DNA from 3 places in the Streptomyces sp. NPDC056161 genome. Region 3 is predicted to be linked to each of the others. Evidence: riboswitches for the same ligand, from Rfam matches in the RefSeq annotation. Region 3 holds a riboswitch; each other region holds the start of a gene.

Region 1 (6,310 bases), on a different contig from region 3:
GGCGGAACGGGACTGCTGACGCTTCACCCGTTCAGCCTGTCACGCCGGCCCGCTCCCAGGGAAAACGGGCCCGCCGTCCGCCTCCGCGCCTCGTCACCTGACGGACCTGACGGACCTGACGGCTGTCGTGAACGTCGTCACCGGATCGTTATCGTGATCGTCGAGCCCTTGGGTGCCGTCTTGCCGGCGTCCACCGACTGCTTCTGCACGGTGCTCCCGAACAGCCCCAGCAGCCCGCGGTCCTCCGAGACCTTGAACCCGGAGGCTTCCAGCTGCTTCGTCGCGTCGTTGACACCGGTCCCGACCACGTCCGGGACCTCGACCATCTCCGGGCCCTTGGACAGCGTCAGCCGCACCGTGTCGCCCTCGGCGGCCTCACTGTCGCCCTCCGGGGTCTGCTCGGCCACCTCGCCCGCGTCGTGCTCCGAGTTGACCTGCTCGGCGGAGACCTCCACCTTGAGCCCGGCTTCCTCCAGTCGCTCCCGCGCGCTGTCCAGGTCGTCACCGGTGACGTCGGGCACGTCGATCGGGCTGCCCTTGCTGACGGTGAGCGTGATCGCCGACCCCGCGCGCCGCACGGTGCCGGGTGCCGGGTCGGTGCCGATCACCGAGTCCTTGGGCACGCTGTCGCTGAACGCGCGCGTGACCATGCCGGGCTCCAGGCCGCCCTCCTTCAGCAGCGCCTCGGCATCGGCCAGGCCACGGCCCGCCAGTTCGGGCACCTTCACGGTCTCCGGGCCGTCGGAGACGGTCAGCGTCACCGAGTCGTTGTTGCGGATGCGGGCGCCGGCCTCGGGGTCGGTGCTGATGACCGTGCCGCGCCGCACCGTGTCGCTGTAGGCGTGCTCGACCTGCTTCACGTCGAGCCCGTCCGCCCTGAGCCGCTCCCGTGCCTGTGCCTCGGTCTTCGCCAGCAGCGGCGGCACCCGTGTGAACTGCCCCGAGTTGATGTACCAGACGCCGATCCCGCCGCCGAGGACCACCAGCACGGCGACGACCAGCGTGACGAGCCTCCGTCCCGGCCGCACGGACCACCGCCGGGGCGGCAGCGCCGAGGTCTCGAACCGGGCCGTCCGGTTGCCGACCGCACCGGGGAGGTCGTCGTCGTTCACCGGCAGCAGCCGCGGGATCGCCAGCGAACGCGGAATCACGCTCGTACGGTCCTCGGTGATGTCGTGCTCCGCGGTGAGCGCCTGCGGAGGCACCGCGTCCAACTGCTGGGCGGTGAGTCCCGCGCGGGCCCGCCGCACCTGGGCGAGCAGTGCCACGGCGTCCCGCGGCCGGCCCTCCGGATCACGGGCGGTGGCCGAGGCGACCAGCCCGTCCAGCTCGTACGCCAGGCCGGGCACGGTGGCGGACGGCGGCGGCACGTCCTCGTGGAGGTGCTTGTAGAGCACCGCGGCGGGGGAGTCCCCGTCGTGCGGCTTCGCACCGGTGAGCATCTCGTGCAGGACGACACCGCACGCGTACACGTCGACGCGCGGATCGGTGGTCCCGTTCTCGATCTGCTCGGGCGCGAGGTACGAGACGGTTCCCAGCACGGCCCCCGTCGTACTGGTCACGGTGTCCACCGACCGCACCAGCCCGAAGTCCGCGACCTTGACCCGCCCGTCGTCCCCGATGAGCACGTTCTCGGGCTTCATGTCCCGGTGCACGAACCCGGCGCGGTGCGCGGCGCCGAGCGCGGCCAGCACCGGTTCCAGGATGTCCAGCGCGGCCCGCGGCTGCAACGCGCCCCGCTCGCGCAGCACGTCGCGCAGCGTGCACCCGGCGACGTACTCCATGGCGAGATAGACGTACGCCCTGTCCATGCCCTGGTCGAAGACCTGTACGACGTTCGGGTGGGCGAGCCGGGCCACCGACTTCGCCTCCCGGATGAACCGCTCGACGAACGACCCGTCGGCGGCGAGGGCCGGATGCATCACCTTGAGCGCGAGGATGCGGTCCAGACGGGTGTCCAGGGCCCGGTAGACCGTGGCCATCCCGCCGACCGCGATCCGGGCGTCGACGCGATAACGGCCGTCGAGCACCTGCCCGACCAGGGGGTCCTGAAGGGTCGTATCCACGCAGGTGAGTCTACGAGCCGGTACCGACAGTCCTCCTCGTTACCGAGAGATCGGACCGGGACTGCGGCCGACCTGTGACCCGTCCCGCGACACCCCGTCACCCCGTCACCCCCGGAACCCCCCACCCGCCACCCACGGCCCGTGACCGGGCCCGACGCCCTCACCGCCCCACCCGGACCGACGGCCCTCTCCGACCCTTCACCGGCCCCGGAATCCCCGGCCCCACGAACCCGCCCCCCGCAGCCACCACCGACGCCGGGCCCCCACGGGAAACGTCCACCGCTCGGCGGACGGCAAACGGGTGGCGCGTGGTGGGCAGCGCGTCCCGGCACGACCGCCCCGCTCAGAACGCGGGCCGCTCCGGATCGAGCACGGCCAGGCCCTCCGGGGGAGACGACGCCTCGGCGAAGTGCCGACGAGGGATCCGCCCCGCCAGCCGTGCCAGCCGCCCCGCGTCCACCGCGTGCCGCATCGCCTCCGCCATCCGCTCCGGTTGCTGCGACCGGGTGACGGCCGAGGCCAGCATGACCCCCGCGCACCCCAGCTCCATCGCAAGCGCCACGTCCGACGCCGTACCGGCTCCCGCGTCCAGGATCACCGGTACGCGCGCGTGCTCCACGATCAGCTGGAAGTTGTGCGGATTGCGGATCCCGAGCCCGGAACCGATCGGCGAGCCGAGCGGCATCACCGCCGCGCACCCCACGTCCTCCAGCTTCCGCGCCAGCACGGGATCGTCGTTCGTGTACGGCAGCACCGTGAAACCGTCGTCCACCAGGGTCTCCGCCGCGTCCAGCAGCTCGATCGGGTCCGGCAGCAGTGTCCGCTCGTCGGCGATCACCTCAAGTTTGATCAGATCGGACCCGAGCGCCTCCCGGGCCAGCCGCGCGGTCAGCACCGCCTCGCCCGCGGTGAAGCAGCCCGCCGTGTTGGGCAGCACCCGGATGCCGAGCCGTTCCAGGACCGAGAGCACGGACCCGTGCACATCGGGGTCGACCCGGCGCATCGCCACGGTGGTCAGCTCCGTTCCGGAGGCGACCAGCGCCCGCTCCAGCACGTCGAGGCTGGGCGCACCGCCCGTACCCATGATCAACCGGGACGTGAAGGACGTACCGCCGAGGACGAAGGGATCGTCGGCCATGGCTCAGCCTCCTTGGACGGCGGTGAGGACTTCGACGCGGTCCCCCTCGCTCAGGGCGGTGGCGGGCCACTGCGCGCGCGGGACGACGGTTTCGTTGAGCGCGGCGGCCACTCCGCCGGCCGCCGTGGTGAGGGTCTGCACGAGGGCGTCGAGGGCCGTGCCGGGCGCGATCTCCCGGTGCTCCCCGTTGACGGAGATGATCATGCGGGCTGCTCCGTGAGGGCGGCGGCGCCGAAGCGCGCGGGGGTGAACGGACGGGCCTCCTCCGGGAGCGTCCCGGTGGCCAGGAGGTGCGCCATGACATCCCCGGTGACCGGGGTGAGCAGCACACCGTTGCGGTAGTGCCCGGTGGCCACGTGCAGCCCGTCGAGCGCGGTCGGGCCGAGCAGCGGCGCGTTGTCCGGGGAGCCGGGCCGCAGCCCGGCCCGGGTCTCGGTCAGCGGCAGTTCGGTGATCCCGGGCACCAGCTCGTGCGCGTCCCGCAGCAGCTCGTACACGCCGCCCGCGGTCACCGTGGTGTCCCAGCCCAGTTCCTCGTCGGTCGCCCCGACGACCAGTTCACCGTTCTCCCGCGGCACCAGGTAGACCTGGCTGCCGCGCACCACGGCCCGCACGGTCCGGCTCAGGAACGGCGCGTACCGCTTCGGCACGGTCAGCCGCAGCACCTGGCCCTTCACCGGCCGCACCGGCGGCAGCACGGCCTCCGGCAGGCCCGCCAGCCGGCCGCTCAGGCTGCCGGCCGCGAGCACCAGCTGACCGGCAGCCAGTTCGGTGCCGTCCCCGGTGGTCACCCCGACGGCCCGGTCCCGGCGCACCGCGCAGCGCTCGGCCCAGGCGCGATGGAACACCACTCCCGCCCGTTCGCAGGCTGCCAGCAGTGCCGCCGCCAGCCGCCGCGGGTCGATCTGGTGGTCGCCGTCCACCCGCAGCCCGCCCCGCACCCCCGGCGCGAGCATCGGCTCCAGACGACGGCAGTCCCGGCCGGACAGCCACTCGGACTCAAGACCGGAGCGCTGTTGCAGTTCGTGCAGGTCGCGCAGGTGCGCGCGGTCGTCGGCGTCCAGTGCGACGGCGAGCGTGCCGCACCGGCGGTAGCCGAGGTCGCGGCCGGTCAGCTCGGTCAGCTCGGCCGCGAAGTCCGGATAGCGGCGCGCCGAGGCCAGGTTCAGGCCGAGCAGCGTCTGCTCGCCGTGGTGCAGTTCGGTGACCGCGGCCAGCATGCCGGCCGCGACCTGCGCGGCCCCGCCACCCGGCTCGGGATCCACGACGGCCGTGGCGAATCCGCGCTGCGCGGCCCGCCAGGCCGTGACCAGGCCGATGATTCCGCCCCCGATGACGAGGACATCTGACGTACGTGACGACATGGGCGTCCAGCCCCTCCCTTCGCCGGCATGACCCGGATCAGGTTCGTACGGTCGGAGGCCGCCAGCCTCCCTCTCAGCCCGGTGCGTCCGGGCTCCCGCGAGTGCTTGTACGGTGGCCACCCTAGCCCGCCGCCGCCCGCCTCGAAAAGGAAGCCTCGGCCCGCACCGCGCTCGCGGCCCCGGCCCGCACCGCGCTCGGCGGGCTCCGGTCGCACCGCGCTCACGGCCTCCGCACCGCGCTCACGGCCTCCGCACCGCGCTCACGGCCTCCGCACCGCGCTCACGGCCTCCGCACCGCGCTCACGGCCCCCGCACGCGGCTCGGCGGGCTCCGGTGGGCGGCGCGGCGCGCACGGAAGAACGGCCGGCACGGGCCCCTGGCGGACACCGGACGATCCCGTGTGCAGCAGGTCACCCAGCATGCCCCCTGCCTGACAAAACGTCAGTTGACTATGGTGATCAGCGTGAGCCAGCAGACGCAGCAACGGAGCACGTCACAGGTGCGGCGCGTGGTCGTCGCCGGCGCGGGCATGGCCGGGGTGCAGACCGCGGTCGCCCTGCGGGAACAGGGGTTCAAGGGCATGGTGACCGTGGTCGGCGCGGAGCCCCACGCGCCGTACGACCGGCCACCGCTGTCCAAGGCCGTGCTGCTCGGCAAGGTCGAGGGCTCCGCCTTCGACGTCGATTTCGGCGCGCTCGGCATCGACCTCGAACTGGGCCGGGAGGCGCTCGGCGTGCGCCCCGGCGACCACGAGCTGGACACCGCGGCCGGTCCGGTGCCGTACGACGTCCTGGTCCTCGCCACCGGCGCCGAACCGATCCTGCTGCCCGGCGCGGAGGGCGTCCCCGGCGTGCACCTGCTGCGCACCCTCGACGACGCCCAGGCGCTGCGGCCGGTGCTCGCCCGGCAGCACGACATCGTGGTCGTCGGCGCGGGCTGGATCGGGGCCGAGTTCGCCACGGCGGCCCGCGAGGCGGGCTGCGCGGTCACGGTCGTCGAGGCCGCCGACCGCCCGCTCGCGGGCGCGCTCCCGGCCGAGGTCACGGCGCCGATGGCGGCCTGGTACGCGGACAGCGGCACCGAACTGCGCACCCACGCGCGCGTGGCGCGCGTCGAGCCCGGTGCGGTGGTGCTCGACGACGGCTCGCGGCTGCCCGCGGGCGCCGTCGTGGTCGGCATCGGCGCCCGCCCCGCCACCGCCTGGCTGGCGGGTTCCGGCATCGAGCTGGGCGCCCATCGCGAGGTCGTGGCCGACGACCATCTGCGCGCCTCCGCGCCGGACGTCTACGCGGTCGGCGACTGCGCGTCCTTCCCCTCCGCCCGGTACGGCGAGCGCCTGCTCGTCCACCACTGGGACAACGCCCTCCAGGGGCCGCGCACGGTCGCCGCGAACATCATCGGCGACACCCCGGCGGCCTACGACCCGGTGCCGTACTTCTGGTCCGAGCAGTTCGGGCGTTTCGTGCAGTACATCGGCCACTACCCGGCGGCCGACACGCTGCTGTGGCGCGGCGACCCCGCCGGGCCCGCCTGGACCGTCTGCTGGCTGGGCGCGGGCCGGCTGGTCGCCCTGCTGGCGGTGGGCCGGCCGCGTGATCTGGCGCAGGGACGGCGGCTGATCGAGGCGGGCACGCCGATGGATCCGCGGCTGCTCGCGGACCCGGCGCGGCCGCTGAAGGAGGCCACCGCGTGACGCGCGATATCCCCAGGTCGGACGGGCCTGGCTTCCGACTGTCGGTCCG
Region 2 (6,310 bases), on a different contig from region 3:
GCGACCAGACCGATCGAGCCCACCAGGGTGCGGACGATCTCCTCTGCCACCAACTCGCTGTTGGCGACCGTGTCGACACTGCTCTGCGCGATCGAGAAGAGCAACAGCAGCGGCAGAGCGGCGCCGGCGTAGGCGAGGACGAGCGTGTTGACGACGGACGCGATGTGGTCACGGCCGATGCGGATGCCCGCGCGGTACAGCCCGCGCCAGCCCATCGAGGGATTGGCCTCGTGCAGTTCCCAGACGGCGGACGTCTGTGTCACCGTCACGTCGTCCAGGACGCCCAGCGAGCCGATGATGACGCCGGCCAGGAGCAGACCGCTCATGTCGATCGACGGGTACAGACCGTGGATCAGGCCGGTGTTGTCGTCCGTGTTGCCCGTCAGCGCCGCCCAGCCGATGAACCCGGAGCCGAGGACGCCGATCAGCAGCAGCGAGACCAGCGTGCCGAGGACAGCCACCGAGGTCCGGGCCGACAGGCCGTGGCAGATGTACAGGGCGATCAGCATGATGGCACTCGAACCGATCACGGCCACGACCAGTGGATTCGAGCCCTGTAGAACGGCGGGCAGGATGAAGAGGGTCAGCACCAGGAAGCTGATGGCAAGGGCGACGAGCGCCATCACGCCCCGCAGTCGGCCCACCACCACGACGGCGAGCGCGAAGATGCCGGCGAGCAGTGCCAGCGGGAGCTTCCGGTTCACATCGGTGACCGAGTACTGAAGGTCCTTCGGTGCCGACGGCTCGTAGGCGACGACCACCTTCTCGTTCTGGTGCAGTTGCCGTGGCTGGTCCGGCTGCACGATCTCCGTGAACGTACGGCCCTTGTCCTTGCCGGTGTCGACCCGGACGGTGGCCTTCTTGCAGGTACCGGTGGCCTGCTGCTGTGCCGAGTTGCCCTCGGCGGTGGAGGTGTCGCCGGTCGGGGTGTCCCCCGAGGCGTTCACCGACTTGCAGCTCACCGCGACGACCTGGGTGACCGTGGCCTGCTGCGTCTGCCGGTCGAAGCCGACCCCGGTGCGCTCGTGCGGCGGGGCCCCGCCGGGCCAGAGCACCACGAGCCCGACGACGACCGCCGCCGTGAACGGGATGAGGACGGCCGCGATGACCTTGCGCAGATGCTTGGAGACGGGCGCCGCGGGCCCGTGGCTGTGACTGTGGCCGTGTCCGTGTGCATGGCCGTGTCCGTGGCCCTCACCGGGGCTCTGGCCGGAACCCTGACCGACTCCCGGACCGTGTTCATGGCCCGGACCACGGTTGTGTCCGGCACCGGGACCGTGGCCCGCGTGGCCGTGTCCGCCGCCCTGCTCGGAGCCGCGTCTGCGCTGCGGCTCGGGTGGGGGGGACGGGGACTGCTGCATCGTGGTCACCGACCGATCATCGCAAGAACGACAGGGGCCCTCTGTTCACCGCGCCCGAAGTGACGCTAGCGTGGAGGCACCTTTGCACACGCGGGAGCTCGGAGCACCGGGCTGAGAGGGCGCTGACCTCCGTATTCGCGATGTTTCACGTGGAACGATCGATGTTTCACATGGAACACCGATGAACGGAAGCCGCTGCGTCGACCGCTGAACCTGTTACCGGGTAATGCCGGCGTAGGGAGTAGGTCTCATGACCAACAAGGACGAACGCACGCCTGTCTCCACGCAGCACGCGACGATCGGAGCCGTCAACGGATCCGACGGCGTCGAGGGCGCGACGACGGGGAAGTCCATCGGCTGGCACAAGGGGTATGTCGAGGGCTCACGCTCCGACCTGCACGTGCCTGTCCGTCAGGTGCACCTCACCAACGGGAAGTCGGTCACGCTGTACGACACCTCGGGGCCGTACACCGATCCGCTCGTCGAGACCGATGTCCGTAGGGGCCTGCCGCCGCTGCGGGAGAGCTGGATCATCGCTCGCGGGGACACGGAGGAGTACGCGGGCCGTCCCGTCCGCCCCGAGGACGACGGAATCAAGCACACCTCGCCGCGCGGCGGGCTGCGCAACCTGGACGCCGTCTTCCCCGGCCGCCCCAGGCAGCCGCGCCGGAGCCGTGACGGCGTCGCGGCGGTCACGCAACTCGCCTATGCGCGACGTGGCGAGATCACTCCGGAAATGGAGTTCGTGGCGATCAGGGAGAACGTTTCTCCCGAGGTGGTCCGCGAGGAGATCGCCGCGGGACGGGCCGTCCTGCCGGCCAACGTCAACCACCCGGAGATCGAGCCGATGATCATCGGTAAACGGTTCCTGGTGAAGGTCAACGCCAACATCGGCAACTCGGCGGTGACCTCCTCCATCGAGGAGGAGGTCGAGAAGATGACCTGGGCGACCCGCTGGGGGGCCGACACGGTCATGGACCTGTCCACCGGCCGCAACATCCACACCACTCGCGAGTGGGTGCTGCGCAACTCCCCCGTCCCCATCGGCACGGTGCCGCTCTACCAGGCGCTGGAGAAGGTCGACGGCAGGGCCGAGGAACTGACCTGGGAGATCTACAAGGACACGGTCATCGAGCAGGCCGAGCAGGGCGTGGACTACATGACGGTCCACGCGGGCGTCCGGCTGCCGTACGTGCCGCTGACCGCGAACCGCAAGACCGGCATCGTCTCGCGCGGCGGCTCGATCATGGCGGCCTGGTGCCTTGCGCACCACAAGGAGTCGTTCCTGTACGAGAACTTCGAGGAACTGTGCGAGATCCTCGCCGCCTACGACGTCACGTACTCGCTCGGCGACGGCCTGCGCCCCGGTTCGATCGCGGACGCCAACGACGAGGCGCAGTTCGCGGAACTGCGCACGCTCGGGGAACTCAACCGGATCGCCCAGCGTTTCCATGTACAGACGATGATCGAGGGCCCGGGACATGTCCCGATGCACAAGATCAAGGAGAACATCGACCTGCAGCAGGAGATCTGCGATGAAGCTCCGTTCTATACGCTCGGCCCGCTGACGACGGACGTCGCTCCGGCCTACGATCACATCACCTCCGGCATCGGGGCCGCGATGATCGCCTGGTGGGGCACGGCGATGCTCTGCTACGTCACGCCCAAGGAGCACCTGGGCCTGCCCAACCGGGACGACGTCAAGACCGGCGTCATCACCTACAAGATCGCTGCCCACGCGGCCGACCTCGCCAAGGGACACCCGGGCGCCCAGGAGTGGGACGACGCGTTGTCCGACGCCCGGTTCGAGTTCCGGTGGGAGGACCAGTTCAACCTCGCCCTGGACCCGGACACGGCACGGGAGTTCCACGACGAGACGCTCCCGGCCGAGCCCGCCAAGACGGCCCACTTCTGCTCCATGTGCGGACCGAAATTCTGCTCGATGAAGATTAGCAAAACCATCACATCTCGCTTCGGTGCCGCTGCCGTTGAGGGCGCCACACAGGACGAGATCACGGAGGGGATGCTCCAGAAGTCGAAGGAGTTCGCGGAGGCGGGGCATCGGGTTTACCTGCCGATGGCGGAGTAGGCCCAGGTAGGCGGCGGCCTAGGACTCCGAGGGGGCCTGGGCCGGCGCTCGGCGCTTGGCTGTACGAGCCGCTTTGTGCACCCACTGCCGGTAGTGCTTGGTCTGCAACTGCACTATTGGATTGGTCCGCTGGCGCGCGCCTTCGGTGGAGCGTGAGGGCCATGCATGACGGCACATCCGCATCGAGCCGGAGTCGTTCACTGCTTGCGCGTCTGAGGCATCAACTACTTTTGATCACAGGCGCGTTCGCTGTTACTACACATCATTGGTCGACGGCGCATTGAAGATCCTTGCGCTACGATCCCGGGTGTTGAAGTCGCTGTCCGGTACGCGGGGAATCGGATCTTGATTACTTCGCGTAATCGGCTGATCGCTGGGAGTGATGTGGCCGGGCTGGGTAGAAATAACAAGGTAGCCCTGTGGAGTGCTGGAATCGGTGCGGTTGCTCTAATTATTGCGGCCATAATCACCGGCGTCTTTCAGGGTGACGACGGGGGGAAGCGGACTGAATGCAGTCAGGGTGCGATCTGTGGTGACAGTAACTCTGGAAACAGTGTCAACGGCGGCAAAAATGAAACCGCAAATCCTTAAAGGGTGGTTAGGGGGATTTTGTGCGAGTTCGTTTAGGTCGCATGTTGTTTTTGGTGGCGTCCCTCGTGATTGCCGCCCCTCTTGCGGGTTGTTCGGATAGTAAAACAAATTGCTATTCAGGGGCGCTCTGCGGGGATGGTAACAAGGGGAACACTGTCGGGAAATCCGACGAACCATCGAAAACCTCCAGCACTTCGGCTGCCTCCGACGTAGACTCTTCTTCTAGAGAGGCTACGAGTAGCACCACAGGTGCACCTGCCCCAAGCTCAACTAGTATCCGGTATTCAGGGGCCATCAATCTGAGCTTCGTCGACCTTGACTCGCTTCCCCCTAAAAGGCTATCCAGTAATACTGGTGCAAGCGTCTGGGTCTACACTGAGTCCGACGCAGAAGGTAAAGCAGAGGCCAAGGGGGCAACCTTGTACGGCCTTGGCGGAGGCTCTTTTACGACACAGTCCACAATTGCACAGTGGTCCGATTCGACTAGACCTAATCGTCAGCAATGTTTAGACAAAATTACCACGTGGAGTGCGGAGACCTCGCCAGTGGCCAGCGGGGATCGCTTTTGCGTCAAGACGGCAGCAGGGCGAATCGCCTTTATTAAGGTTGGGGCCTTTGATCGTGCTAGTGGCTCTTTTGCTGCTACCGCTGAAATCTGGGAGACAACCTCCTGACAAGTAAAGATCCTATGTGAAGGCACAGGGTTGGCGCCCGGAGTGCTGGGTGCTTATCAAGAGGATGGCTTTGACGTCCTCCTCATACTGTGTGTCCACGCATCTTCTCGTCCAGCTGTTTCCGCAGTAGCCAGTCCCACCCAAACCCGCATACAAGCCGTGTCGTCCCACACATACGCTGTCTGCGCCCTTGTCGCTGGCGTTCGTACCCTCGTGTTGCGGTGCTTCCCTCGATACCGTCGTGGTCGTGTCCGGCGTACGTCGGGTTGGTCACCCGTATTCGTGCGCTGGTTGATCGCGCGCGACTAGGGGAGCTGGTACGGGCATGGCGGTTGACGCTGCTCGATCGGAAGAGGGGTTCACGTCGGCGAGGGCTGCGCGGGTGATGGCTGCCGCGTGCCGGGCCGCGGGGCTCGATGACACAGGCGCGGAGCTGATCCGCCTCGGGGAGAACGCGCTGTTTCGGCTGGCATCCGCGCCGGTGGTCGTGCGCGTGGCGCGGGGGGAAGAGTGGTTGTCCAAGGCTCGCGGCGAAGTGGATGTGTCGCGGTGGCTGGCGGAGGAACAGTTCCCGGCTGCTCGGATCGTTGAGGATCTTGAGCAGCCTCTCCTGATCAACGGTCACCCGGTGACGTTCTGGCACCTGATCGTTGAGGGAGACCGTAAAGCAACGTACGGGGAGCTGGGCAAGGTCCTGCGGGATCTGCACTCGCTGACCGTGCCGGACGGGCTGTCGCTGCCGTCGTTCAGTCCCTTTGACAAGCAAGAGCTGCGAGTCGACCGTGCCGTCATCCCGAACGATGACAAGGTCTTCTTGCGGAAGCGTTGGCATGAGCTACAGGACAAGTACGCGGAGCTGAGGTTCGAGACGCCCAAGGGGCCGGTGCACGGGGACGCTCATGTGCAGAACCTCATGGTGGATGACCAGGGCCGTGTGATCCTGATCGACTTTGAAGCCTTCTGCTACGACCATCCCGAGTGGGATCTCATGGTCACGGCGGTGGAGCACCACAGTCTTGGTTGGCAGACGGAGGAGCAGTACGCCGACTTCGTAGCGGCGTACGGGCGTGACCTGTACGACTGGCACGGTTACGAGACGCTGCGTGGCATCCAGGAGTTCGGGATGACGACCTGGCTCATGCAGAACGTGCAGGAGAACGAGGAGACCGCGGCCGAGTACCGCCGGCGCGTGGCAGGGCTGCGCGATGACGATGCGCCCCGGGACTGGCGGCCCTGGTAGCTGCTACTCGTCGTCCTCGTCCAGGCGGGCGAGTGCGTCTCGTACCTTCTCATTGAAGGCTGCGACGGTGGGGTTCGTCGTGTGCACGCTGACCTCGTTCTGGAAATCGGTCACGTAGCGCTGGAAGCGGGTGGACTGGAGGGAGTCGCCACCGTCGACTGCAAGGCTCGCGGTCGTGACGGCTGCCTCCAGTTCGCCGTTGAGGAGTTGGCTTTGAGCGAGCACCATGCGGCAGAAGCCCAGGGTGCGGGCGTACTTCGGGTCCGTGCTGTCAACGGCGCGCTGAGCTTGCTCGACCGCTTCCCTGCGCATCTTGAGGTCGCGGAAACAGTGGCAGAGTTCGCCCATGAGTTCC
Region 3 (6,310 bases):
TCAAGGGCGGGCCGGTCGACGAGGACATCAAGCCCGACCTCGTCACCCCGTCCACGGCCTGCAAGACCGAGGAGACCCCGACCCCGACCCCCCCGGAGACCAGCCCGGCTCCGTCGGAGTCCGAGTCGACGCCGGCGGAGTCCCAGACCCCGACTCCGTCGGCCTCGGAGAGCAGCACCGCCCCGGCGGGTACGTCGAGCAACGCGCCGTCCCCGGCGGCCGGTGACTCGAACCTCGCCGAGACCGGTGCGAACTCCAACACCACTCTGATCGCCGGTATCGCCGCCGCCTTCGTCGTCGTCGGCGGTGGCGCGGTGTTCTTCGGCATGCGCCGCCGCGGGGCCAACAGCAACCGCTGACGCCTCACTTCGGCACACGCCGCGGCCCGTCCCCGCACCGCGGGGGCGGGCCGCGGTCGTTCAGCCGAACGTGGCCCGCTCCAGCCAGAAGTCCAGCAGCTCCCGCTCGCCGACGACCTCCAACTCCGGTCCTGTCGGCGGGATACGGGTGTAGAAGGCGAGCAGGACCGAGGTGAGCGGACCGCGCAGCGCGACCGTCGCCTTCTCATGGCCGCGGCGCCAGGCGACGCCCTCGTCGGTCAGCTCGACGAACCACTCGGCGTTCAGCTCGGGCGGGGTGTCGGTGGCGTGCAGATGGATGCTGCGGCCCGGCCCGCGCAGTTCCACGGTCTCCTTCCGCAGGCCCGAGCGCTGCACCAACTCGATGATCTGCAACCACTCGTCGATCGCGTCCGCGGCCACGTCCGGGGCGACGTCGTAGGGCAGTCCGGCGGCGAGCGCGGCATCAGCCCGGTGGATGGTGATCTCGTGGGTCATCCGGCGGGCCCAGAAGCCGGCGTCGAGGATTCCGGCCCAGGTCCACACCTTCGTGTCCGGCCCGGCCTCGCGCAGGGTGTCGACGAGCAGCCGGCCGGTCTCCGCGAGCCAGGCGTCCAGCGCCGCGGCGTCGCCGCGCGCCTCGGGCCGCCCGGCGTGGGGGACCCGCTCCGCGGGGACGTTCTCCTGGGCCCGGGTCCTGACCAGCAACTCCACCCAGCGCAGAGCGCCGCCCAGGTGCCGCAGCAGGTCCTCCAGCGACCAGTCCGGGCAGGTGGGTACGGTGGCGGACAGATCGGCGCCGGAGGTGACCACGGCCCTCAACTGCCCGATCTGGTGGGCGATCTCGTCGCAGTAGCGGTCATGCGTGAGGAGCGTCATGCCCCGACGCTACGGCCTCGCGGTCATCCCAGCACGACGATTTCCGCCGGGTCGAACTCCACCCCCACCTCGTCCCCGGTCTCCGGCGCCGCCCGCAGCGCGCACGCCGCCTCAAGACGCGGGCCGTCCCCCGGCTGGAGGCGCACGGCCACATGGGTGCCCTTGAAGGTGCGCGCGGTCACCATGGCGCGCGGGCCCTCGCCGGCCGGTCCGAGCCGGATGCCGGCGGGGCGTACCAGCAGGGTGCGCCGGCCCTGGGGCGCGGGCTCGGGCACCGGGAGCTTCCCCCACGGGGTGACCGCCACCGCTCCGGTGATCTGCGCGTCGACGACGTTCTCGAAGCCGAGGAAGCGGGCCACGAACTCGTCGGCGGGCCGCTGCCACACCTCAAGGGGCGTACCGGACTGGGCGATCCGGCCGTCCCGCATCACGACCACCCGGTCGGCCAGCGCGAAAGCCTCGCCCTGGTCGTGGGTGACGGCGAGCACGGTGGTGCCCAACCGGTCGAACAGCTCCCGCAGTTCGACCACGAGCCGTTCCCGCAGCGAGCGGTCGAGCTGGCCGAGCGGTTCGTCCAGCATCAGCAGCCGCGGCCGGGGCGCGAGGGCTCGGGCGAGCGCGACCCGCTGCTGTTCGCCGCCGGAGAGCCGGGCCACGGCCCGCCGGGCGGCCCCCGGCAGCCCCACCAGGTCCAGCAGCTCCGCCACCGCGGTCCGCTGCCGCTCCTTCGACGCGCCGCGCATCCGCAGCCCGAACGCCACGTTGCCGCCCACGTCCCGCTGCGGGAACAGCTGGTGGTCCTGGAACATCAGCCCGACCTCGCGCCGGTGCGCGGGCACGCCCGTCTGGTCCCGTCCGTCGAGCGCCACCCGCCCCGCGTCCAGGGGCTGAAGTCCGGCCACCGCCCGCAGCAGCGTCGACTTGCCGCTGCCGCTGGGCCCGAGCACGCAGACGATCTCGTGCTCGGCTACCGCCAGATCGACGGCGTCGAGCACGGCCCGCCCGCCGAGGCGCACGGTCGCGGACGTGAGGCTCAGCAGCATCAGAACTCCCCGGTCCGGTCGACCGGGATCCCCCCGGTCGCCTCTGTTCGAGACGGGAGGTGCAGGCGTTCCAGCGCCAGCAGGGACACCGCGCACACCACCATGAGAATCGTGGAAAGGGCCATCGCCTGGCCGTAGTTGAGATCGCCCGGCCGGCCGAGCAGCCGGGCCACGGCGACCGGCAGCGTGGGGTTGTCGGGCCGCGCGATGAACACGGTCGCGCCGAACTCCCCGAGCGAGACGGCGAACGCGAATCCGGCCGCGATCAGCAGCGCCCGCCGCACCAGCGGCAGATCGACCTCGCGCCACACCCGCCAGGGCGACGCCCCGAGCACGGCCGCCGCCTCCCTGAGCCGCCCGTCGACGGCCCGCAGCACCGGCAGCATGGTCCGTACGACGAAGGGCACGCCGACCAGCGCCTGGGCGAGCGGCACGAGGATCCAGGACTGCCGCAGGTCGAGCGGCGGCTTGTCCAGCGCGATCAGGAAACCGAAACCGACGGTCACGGCGGACACGCCGAGCGGCAGCATCAGCAGCGCGTCGAAGCCCCGTACGATCCGGCCCGCGCCGCGGGCGAGGGCCGCGGCGGCGAGGGAGCCGATCAGCACCGCGATGGCGGTGGCGACGACGGCGTAGCGCAGGGAGTTGCCGACCGCGGCGATCGGCGCCACCAGGAACGTACCGCCGTCCGCACGGGTCAGCGCCCGGTAGTAGCCGAGGCCGGGAGCGGCGAGGGAGCGCTGCACCAGCACCCCGAGCGGCAGCAGCACGAGCAGGACGACGGTGGCCAGGACACCGCCGAGCAGCGCCCACTGGCCCGCCCCGCGCGGCCGGCGTGCCGTCAGCGACGCGTCGACCAGGCGCAGCGTGCTCTCCCGCCGCCGTACCGTCCAGGCGTGCACGGCGAGGATCACGCCGACCGCCGCGAACTGGACCAGGGTGAGGACCGCGGCCGTGGACAGGTCGAAGATCTGGGACGTCTCCCGGTAGATCTCCACTTCGAGCGTGGCGAAGGTGGGGCCGCCGAGGATCTGCACCACGCCGAAGGAGGTGAAGGTGAACAGGAACACCATCAGCGCGGCGGCGGCCACCGCCGGGGCCAGCGCCGGCAGGGTCACCCTGCGCCAGGCGGCCGGCGGCGACGCGCCCAGCATCCGCGCGGCCTCCTCCTGGCGCGGGTCGAGCCCGGCCCACAGTCCGCCGACCGTGCGGACGACGACGGCGTAGTTGAAGAAGACGTGCGCGAGCAGGATCGCCCAGACGGTGGTGTCCAGCCGCACGCCCCACAGGTCGTCGAGGAGGCCGCCACGTCCGACGAGGGCGAGGAAGGCGGTGCCGACGACGACGGTCGGCAGCACGAACGGCACGGTGACCACGGCCCGCAGGACCCGTTTGCCCGGGAAGTCGAGGCGGGCGAAGACGTACGCGCCGGGCAGCGCGACCAGCAGGGTGAGCGCGGTGGAGGCGAGCGCCTGCCAGGTGGTGAACCACAGCACGTGCCGGATGTCGGAACGGGCCACGACGTCCGCGATCCGTCCCAGCCGCCAGGCGCCGTCCGGTTTCAGACCGCGGGTGACGATCGCGGCCACCGGCCAGGCGAAGAACACGGCGAAGAACGCGACGGGCCCGGCCAGCAGCGCGAGCCGTACCAGGCTCCCGGTGCCGCGCCGCCCGCGCGGGAGGGAACCGGCCGCCTCGGCCGGCCCGGTCCCCTCGTCCGCCCCGGTCAGTTCAGTACGAGTGAGGTCCACGACTTGACCCACTGGTCACGGTCGGCGGCGATCCGGTCGGGCGCCATGGTCTCGGGGTCCTTGGCCCGCGGGCCGTACTTCTCGAACTCCTGCGGCACCGCGGCATCCGTGCGCACCGGGTAGACGAACATGTTCAGCGGCATGTCCTCCTGGAACTCCTTGCCGGTCAGGAAGTCCAGGAACGCCTTGCCGCCCGCGCTGTTGCGGGCACCCGAGAGCAGTCCGGCGTACTCGATCTGCCGGAAGCAGGTACCGGCGGCCACTCCGGTGGGCGCGGTGGCCGGTTTCGGGTCGGCGTAGACGACCTCGGCGGGCGGCGAGGAGGCGTACGACACGACGAGCGGCCGGTCGCCGCCCGCCTTCCTGCCGCCGGCCGAACCGGAGAACTCCTCGTCGTACGCCTGCTCCCAGCCGTCGACCACCTTGACGCCGTTGGCCTTGAGCTTCTTCCAGTACGCGCTCCAGCCGGCGTCGCCGTACTTCGCGGCGGTGCCGAGCAGAAAACCGAGGCCGGGCGAGGAGGTGGCGGCGTTCTCGGTGACGAGCAGGTTCTTGTACCGGGGTTCGACCAGGTCGTCGAAGGTCTGCGGCGGGGCCAGCCGGTGCCGCTCGAAGTACGCCTTGTCGTAGTTGACGCAGATGTCACCGGTGTCGATGGGCGTGACCTGGTGCCCGGACGTGCCGTCCCGGTACTCGGGTTCGATCCGGTCGTAGTCCTTCGGCTGGTACGACTGGAACAGCCCGTTGTCGAGGGCGCGCGACAGCAGGGTGTTGTCGACGCCGAAGAAGACGTCGCCCTGCGGGTTGTCCTTGGTCAGGATCGCCTTGTTGACGGCCTGCCCGGCGTCGCCGTCCTTGAGGACCCTGACGGTGTAACCGGACTGCTTCTCGAAGTCCTTGAGCACGTTCTTCGAGACCGCCCACGAATCGTGGCTGACGAGGGTGACCGTCTTGGAGTCGGCGCCCCCGTCGTTCGTGGATCCGCACGCGGACAGCGTGACCAGGCCGAGCCCGACCGCGACGGCCACGAAGGTCTTGGTGTGCAACTGGATTCCTCCTGGGGTTGACCAGGAAGAGACGCGGCCCTGCCCGGACCGTACGAGGCAGGTCCGGGCAGGGCGCAACAGCTTGAGTGAGGACCGATCTCCCTACCCAGAATGACCTGGGCGAGGTTCGGAGGGTCTGCGGCCGGTGTGCCGCACTCTCAGCGCTGTGGCGCTCCCCTGTCGGAAATATTCAAATTGTGCGGAATGCTTGGAGTGTTTGGAGTATTCGGAGTGATCGGAGTGTTCGGAACGCGAGGTTCGCGATATGACGTTATGACCGGGCTCAGACTACCGTCCGGCTATCGTTCGGTGGCAGCCAGCTGACCGCAGGCGCCGTCGATCTCCTGCCCGCGGGTGTCCCGGACGGTCACCGGCACCCCGTGCGCCTCGATGGCCGCCACGAAGGCCCGCTCGTCCTCGGGCCTGGAGGCGGTCCACTTGGAGCCCGGCGTCGGGTTGAGCGGGATGAGGTTGACGTGCACGGGCTTGCCCTTGAGCAGCCGGCCGAGCCGGTCGCCCCGCCACGCCTGGTCGTTGATGTCGCGGATCAGCGCGTACTCGATGGACAGCCGGCGCCCGGACCTGGCGGCGTATTCCAGACCGGCGTCCAGCACCTCGCGCACCTTCCACCGCGTGTTCACGGGGACGAGGGTGTCGCGCAGTTCGTCGTCGGGCGCGTGCAGGGAGATCGCGAGGCGGCACTTGAAGCCCTCGTCGGCGAACCGGTGGATGGCCGGGACGAGTCCGACGGTCGAGACGGTGATGCCGCGCTGGGACAGCCCGAGCCCGTCCGGCTCTGGGTCGGTGAGCGCCCGGATCGCGCCCACGACCCGCTTGTAGTTGGCGAGCGGCTCGCCCATGCCCATGAACACGATGTTGGACAGCCGCGCGGGGCCGCCGGGCACCTCGCCGTCCCTGAGGGCCCGCATCCCGTCCACGATCTGGTGCACGATCTCGGCGGTCGACAGGTTCCGGTCGAGACCGGCCTGCCCGGTGGCGCAGAAGGGGCAGTTCATCCCGCAGCCCGCCTGCGAGCTGATGCACATCGTCACCCGGTCCGGATACCGCATCAGCACCGACTCGACGAGCGTCCCGTCGAACATCCGCCACAGCGTCTTACGAGTGGTTCCCTCGTCGGTCGACAGGTGCCGTACGACCGTCATCAGCTCGGGGAACAACGCCTCCCGCAGCCGGCCTCGGGAGGCCGCGGGAATGTCGGTCCACTGCTCGGGGTCGTGCGCGTACCGCGCGAA

Evidence for each region. Region 3 has a riboswitch for thiamine pyrophosphate ahead of ACFC09_RS38775 (thiamine ABC transporter substrate binding subunit). Riboswitches for the same ligand answer to the same signal wherever they lie in the genome.
Region 1: linked by a shared signal. The riboswitch ahead of thiO (glycine oxidase ThiO) and the one ahead of ACFC09_RS38775 (thiamine ABC transporter substrate binding subunit) in region 3 are both predicted to bind thiamine pyrophosphate.
Region 2: linked by a shared signal. The riboswitch ahead of thiC (phosphomethylpyrimidine synthase ThiC) and the one ahead of ACFC09_RS38775 (thiamine ABC transporter substrate binding subunit) in region 3 are both predicted to bind thiamine pyrophosphate.

Annotation. Positions count from the first base shown of each region.
Region 1 covers NZ_JBHJUV010000073.1:3,297-9,606, forward strand. The annotation lists gene ACFC09_RS40530 (deoxyribonuclease IV) at 1-27, opposite strand, end outside; gene pknB (Stk1 family PASTA domain-containing Ser/Thr kinase) at 138-2,066, opposite strand; gene ACFC09_RS40540 (thiazole synthase) at 2,410-3,204, opposite strand; gene thiS (sulfur carrier protein ThiS) at 3,208-3,408, opposite strand; gene thiO (glycine oxidase ThiO) at 3,405-4,568, opposite strand; TPP riboswitch at 4,566-4,677, opposite strand; gene ACFC09_RS40555 (NAD(P)/FAD-dependent oxidoreductase) at 5,020-6,261, shown strand.
Region 2 covers NZ_JBHJUV010000023.1:28,960-35,269, forward strand. The annotation lists gene ACFC09_RS22055 (YibE/F family protein) at 1-1,370, opposite strand, end outside; TPP riboswitch at 1,442-1,619, shown strand; gene thiC (phosphomethylpyrimidine synthase ThiC) at 1,612-3,450, shown strand; gene ACFC09_RS22065 (aminoglycoside phosphotransferase family protein) at 5,041-5,955, shown strand; gene ACFC09_RS22070 (sporulation protein) at 5,959-6,310, opposite strand, start outside.
Region 3 covers NZ_JBHJUV010000064.1:229-6,538, reverse strand. The annotation lists gene ACFC09_RS38795 (LAETG motif-containing sortase-dependent surface protein) at 1-359, shown strand, start outside; gene ACFC09_RS38790 (maleylpyruvate isomerase family mycothiol-dependent enzyme) at 420-1,217, opposite strand; gene ACFC09_RS38785 (ABC transporter ATP-binding protein) at 1,241-2,260, opposite strand; gene ACFC09_RS38780 (ABC transporter permease) at 2,260-3,894, opposite strand; gene ACFC09_RS38775 (thiamine ABC transporter substrate binding subunit) at 3,987-5,057, opposite strand; TPP riboswitch at 5,139-5,246, opposite strand; gene rlmN (23S rRNA (adenine(2503)-C(2))-methyltransferase RlmN) at 5,357-6,310, opposite strand, start outside.